Arthrobacter sp. ERGS1:01: one gene and its partner. The main gene of each other region encodes a partner of the protein of the gene in region 2 in a complex. Links are inferred from orthologs where the notes say so. Each region holds a gene or a part of one and is shown on either strand. Other genes may lie near its edges.

The links. The genes of interacting proteins can lie anywhere in the genome.
Region 1: the proteins of AL755_RS16530 (region 2) and AL755_RS05220 are in contact, whole or in part, in a cryo-EM structure (PDB 8Z1Y), measured with the Escherichia coli proteins. The link is inferred for Arthrobacter sp. ERGS1:01 from one-to-one orthologs.

Annotation. Positions count from the first base shown.
Region 1 is NZ_CP012479.1:262,664-265,517, reverse strand. It holds AL755_RS05220 (ABC transporter substrate-binding protein), read right to left. Parts: upstream 2,297-2,854; coding sequence 704-2,296; downstream 1-703. Other genes in the region: AL755_RS05215 (DMT family transporter), read left to right, coding at 2,422-2,854; AL755_RS05225 (ABC transporter permease), read right to left, coding at 1-701. UniProt on the Escherichia coli protein: Part of the ABC transporter DppABCDF involved in dipeptide transport. Binds dipeptides and accepts a wide range of side chains, including small neutral, bulky hydrophobic, and positively and negatively charged groups. Tripeptides are poor substrates.
Region 2 is NZ_CP012479.1:2,783,137-2,785,902, reverse strand. It holds AL755_RS16530 (ABC transporter permease), read left to right. Parts: upstream 1-720; coding sequence 721-1,812; downstream 1,813-2,766. Other genes in the region: AL755_RS16525 (ABC transporter permease), read left to right, coding at 1,814-2,766; AL755_RS16535 (ABC transporter substrate-binding protein), read left to right, coding at 1-610. UniProt on the Escherichia coli protein: Part of the ABC transporter DppABCDF involved in dipeptide transport. Responsible for the translocation of the substrate across the membrane.

The sequences.
Region 1 (2,854 bases), 2.5 Mb from region 2 along the record:
GGCACCACATGCTTGAGGACAAGGCGGGGCATTGAAATCCCCTTCAGCCGGGCCGTGTGTACGTAGTCGGTTTCCATGACATCAATGACCGAGGTGCGCATCATACGCACGATGTAGGCGGAGGCCACGAACATCAGGGACAGCGAGGGCAGGGTCATCGACGGCAGCAGTTCGGCAATCGTGGCATTTTGGCCGGCCACCACCACCGCGGGGAAGATCGGGATGGTGATGGAAAAAGCCAGGACCAGGAGCGTAGCCACAATGAATTCGGGGATGCTCATGCCCACGAGGGCCAGGGTTGAGATGAGCGAGTCCGGCCAGCGGTCCCGGCACAGGCCCGCCACCAGGCCCGTCACCAAGGCAAGGGTGAAGCCCACCACAATGGTGATTCCGGCAAGGAAGGAGGTATTGAGTAGTGCCCGTCCCACTTCTGAACCCACGGGCTGGCCGCTGACGAGGGATGTGCCGAAGTTGCCGGTCAGTGCATGTCCCAGCCAGGAGATGAAGCGTTCCAGCGGAGGTTGGTCAAGCCCAAGTTGCCGGCGCAGGGTTGCCACGGCATCAGGGGTGGCGTTTTGGCCCAAGATCTGGGTTGCCGCATCCCCCGGCAGGGCCTGCATGGCCCCAAACACCAGGATGGTCGCCAGCAAAATGGTGACAACAGCCCAGCCAAGGCGCGGAAGTACAAAGCGTGTAAGCATGCTTATCCGGCCAGTCCGATGTTGATGTAGTCGAACTCAAAGCCGTATTCCTTGTAGCCGGCAACCTTCTTGCTCAGGCCGACCAAACGGTCGGCAAAGAACGGCGTCAGGGATCCGCCGTCGTCAATCAGGAACTTTTGGGCGTCCTGGTACAGGGTCTTGCGCTTGGCGTCATCCACCGTGGCACGAGCCTGGTCAAGGATCTTGTCGAAGGCGGGGTTGGCGTAGGCGTTTTCGTTGTAAGAGGAGCCCGAACGGAAGATCTGGTTCAGCAGCTGGTCGATGGGCCGGCCCGTGTACCAGTAGCTGGTCATGAGCGGCTTTTTCATCCAGACATCCGTGTAATACGAATCGGCCGCGGATGTCTTGACGTTCAGGTTGAAACCGGAGCCCGCGACGCTGCCCTTCATGGCCAGGGCCAACGGGGTGAGCACGGAATCGTAGGTGGAGGTCCAGATGTCAAGGGACAGGGAGTCGTGGCCGGCCTTCTTCAGCAGCGACTTGGACAGATCGGGGTCATAGTCCAGTCCGTAATCCAGGTAGTAGGCCTCGGTGGGCGGCACGGGATTGTTGCGGGCGACCGTGCCATTGCCGTGCACCGCCAGCTGCATGACGTCCTTCGGGTTGTAGGCGTGGGCCAGGGCGAGCCGGACGTTTCGATCCTTGAATTCGGGGGACGTGTTCAGCATGGGCACGGTGTACCACTGGGCGTTCTTGACGTTGCTGACGGTCGCGATGCTCGAGGCCAACACGGTTTGCGAGGTTGCGTAGTCCAGGTTGGTCTGCGAGATCAGGTCGATCTGGCCGGCCAGGAGGGCGTTGACGCGGGCCTGTGTGTCGGGGATGGAGGAGAACTCGATCGTGTCCAGCTTGGGCTTGTCGCCAAAGTACCCGTCATTGCGGACGATCTTTCCGGGGCCGGCGGGAGTGAAGGATGCGAGCTTGAACGGACCGGTGCCGATCCCCGTGGAGCCGATGGTTGCGGCGGAACCGGCGGGGATGACGTAGCAGTTGTAGCCGGTCATGAGGCTGGCGAACTCTGCGTTCGGGGAGGTCAGGGCGACCACCACCGTCTGGGCATCTTTCGCGGTAGCGGACTTTGCGGTGATGAACGGGGAAAGGACACCTGCCTGCGGGCTCTTGGTTTCCGGGTCAAGCATGTGCGCGAAGGTGTAGACAACATCCGTGGCAGTCAGGGGTTTGCCGTCATGCCATTGCACACCCTTGCGCAGGTGGAAGGTCCAGGTGAGGGCATCCTTCGATGTTTCCCAGGATTCGGCCAGGTCCGGCTGGACCACGCCCTTCTCGTCCAGGCGCACCAGGCGGTTGTAGAGGGCGCCCAGGTACTCATAAGCGGACAGTGAGCTGGCGGGATCCAGGGTTTCGGCCTGGGACGCCGGCGGGCGGGCAATCCGCAGCGTTCCGCCGGCTTTGGCGAGGGCTCCCGAGCCGCCCGAGGATGCCTGCGGAAGTGCTGAACCGCCGGGGCCGCAGGCGGTGAGGAAGGCGGCCGATACGACGGCGAGGCCGGATGCGGCCAGGACGCTGCGCCGGGAGAATATGCCTTTTTCTGCGGCGGTGTTCAAGTGTTCCATGTAACGGGCCTTCCATGTGACGAGTACTACACTGGACGATCTATTTGCTGTACTGTACAAATAAATTAGTCGGGAACGCAATAGTTTCGGACGGAATCCTCATAACGAATTGGGAGCAGGTGGGAATGGCGTCCGTGAGACTTGCGTGGCTGCGGCGGCCCGACGTGCTGATGGTGCTGACCTCCGCGCCCACCTACGTGGCCACCAGTGAAGTCCTTAAGGTCATGAGCCCGTTGGACCTGACGCCCATCCGTTTCCTGCTGGCCGCCGCCATCATCGGCGTCTATTTCGCCGTTCGTAAAAGAAGATTCCTGCTGCGAAAGCCCGACGTCCTGCGCATTGCCGGCATTTCGATCCTTGGTTACGGCGCTTACGGCACACTGTTGAATCTGGGACAAACCACGGTTCCTGCCGGGACGGTGAGCTTGCTTCTGAACACGTCACCGGTGTTCGCGTTCGTACTCGGTTATCTGGTGCTGGGCGAAAGGACCTCGCGGCGCGGCGTCCTCGGCATGGGGATCGCCACGGCCGGGGTCGCGATCATTACAGTCTTTGGGC
Region 2 (2,766 bases):
CTGGGTTCCGCAGGGCTTCACTGGCGCCATCGAGCCCATGAAGGCTAACTACGGCGACGGCAACGGCGGCCCCGATGCCGACAAGGCCAAGAAGGCACTTGCCGACGCCGGCGTGCAGACCCCGGTGACGCTGAACCTGCAGTACAACTCGGACCACTACGGCCCGTCGTCGTCCGACGAATACGCGCTGATCAAGACCCAGCTGGAAAAGGGCGGCCTGTTCAAGGTCAACCTGCAGTCCACCGAGTGGGTCTCCTACTCTGCCAATAGGACCAAGGACGCCTACCCGCTGTACCAGCTCGGTTGGTTCCCGGACTACTCCGACGCCGACAACTACCTGAGCCCGTTCTTCAGCGCCAACAACTTCCTGAAGAACCACTACGACAACCCGTCGGTCCAGGCGATGATCGAGAAGCAGCGCTCCACGACCGACCCGGCCGCCCGAACCAAGCTCATCGAGGACATCCAGACGGCCGTGGCCAAGGACGTCCCGACGCTGCCGCTGCTCCAGGGCGCCCAAGTGGCCGTCTCGGGCAAGAGCGTCAACGGCGTCAAGGACACCCTTGATCCGTCGTTCAAGTTCCGGCTGGGCGTGCTGTCCAAGGGCTAGGCCCGGCTCGAGCGGACATGACACACGCGAGGTGAAGGCGGGGAATCCCATGGATGCCCCGCCTTCACCTCGCGCAACCACCACCCATAGCACTGATGAACTGAGCTTTCATGACAGCAATGATTGAGTTGCCCGAGGCCCAACCGGCCGGGCAAATCCCCACACGCAAAAACAAGTCTGGGGGGAGCCTGGGCAAATACCTTCTGATCAGGTTCCTATTGATCTTCCCCACCATCCTGATCCTGGTCACCATGGTTTTCTTCCTGATGCGGATCACCGGCGATCCCATCACGGCGGCCCTGGGTGGACGCCTGCCACCCGACCAACTGGCCCAACGCATCCATCAAGCCGGGTATGACCGGCCCATCTTTGTCCAGTACTTCGAGTACCTTGGCCAGCTGCTCAAGGGCAACTTTGGCCGCACCATTTCCGACAACCTCCTGGTCACCGACATGCTGGCCACCTACGGGACGGCCACGCTTGAACTGGCCATCAACGCCCTGATCGTGGCACTCGCCGTGGGCATTCCGTTGGGCATGCTTGCCGCGTACAAGCGCGACAAGTGGCAGGACGCCGTGCTCCGCGTCTCCGCGATCCTGTTCTACGCCACCCCCGTCTTCTTTGCCGGGTTGTTGCTGAAGCTGGTGTTTTCCGTCTGGCTGGGCTGGCTGCCCGTGGCCGGGCGGGCCAGCATCGACACCGAGGTGTTCATGACAAACCTGGCCAGTCCCACCGGAATCTACTGGCTGGACGCCCTGCGCAGCGGCAACATGGACGCGTTTTGGGACGTCGTGCAGCATTCAATCCTGCCCGCCGTGGCGTTGGGCTTCCTGACGGCCGGGATCTTCCTGCGCCTGGTCCGCACCAACGTGATCGGCACCCTCGGCAAGGACTACGTGGAGGCCGGCCGCTCCCGCGGTGTCAGCGAATACCGACTGGTCACCAAGCACGCCTACAAGCCGGCGCTGATCCCCATCATCACCGTCATGGGCCTGCAAATCGCGCTGCTGCTCGGCGGCGCCGTACTGACGGAGACCACCTTTGAGTGGAAGGGGCTTGGGTTCCAGCTGGCCTCCTACCTGACGGCCCGCGACTACGTGGCCGTGCAGGGCATCGTGGTGCTGCTGGCAGTGATCGTGGCCCTGACGAACTTCATCGTGGACGTTATCGCAGCGCTCATCGACCCAAGAGTGAGGTACTGACATGGCAGAGACAAAGCAGTCACTGTTCAGCAGGCTGCCCGTGGTGTCGCAGCTTAAAAAGAGCGTAGGGCTCCAGCGCGGCATGCTCGTCTCCGGGCTGGTGATCACGGTCATCTTCCTACTGACCGCGGCTCTCGCCCCCATGGTGGCCCCCTACGGCTTCAGCCAGCAATTCAGCGAAACCCAGGCACCGCCGTCGTCCGCCCATATCTGGGGCACGACGGCGGGTGGTTACGACGTCTTTTCCCGCACCATTTGGGGTGCCCAGACTGCGGTTTTAGTGGTGGTCATCGCGGTATTCCTGTCTATCTTCGCCGGCGTCATTCTGGGTTTGGTCTCCGGTTACATCGGTGGCTGGCTGGACCGGATCCTGGTGGTCGTGGCGGACGCTATCTACGCCTTCCCCACACTTCTGCTGGCCATCGTGATGTCGATCGCCATCAGCGGGGGAAATTCAAGCCTGTGGGGCGGTATTTTCTCGGCGGCGATTTCCATCACCGTGGTGTTCATCCCGCAGTATTTCCGGGTGATCCGTGCCGAGACCATCCGGTTGAAGGCCGAACCGTTCGTGGAGTCCGCCATCGTGGTGGGCGCCTCCAGCGTGCGCATCATGGCCCGGCACATCTACAAGAACGCCACCCGGACGCTGCCGCTGATCTTCACGCTGAACGCCTCCGAGGCGATCCTGACGCTGGCTGCCCTGGGCTTCCTGGGCTTCGGCATTGAACCGACATACGCGGCGGAATGGGGCTACGACCTCAACCATGCCCAGTCCGACGCAACCGCCGGCATCTGGTGGACAGGCGTGTTCCCCGGTGCCGCGATCGTGCTGACGGTGCTTGGGCTGACGCTGCTGGGTGAGTCCATGAATGACCTGAACGATCCGCGGCTGCGCGGACGCAAGCGGGCCGGCAGGAAGAAGGCCCGCAATGACAACCCGGGCAATGACAACAA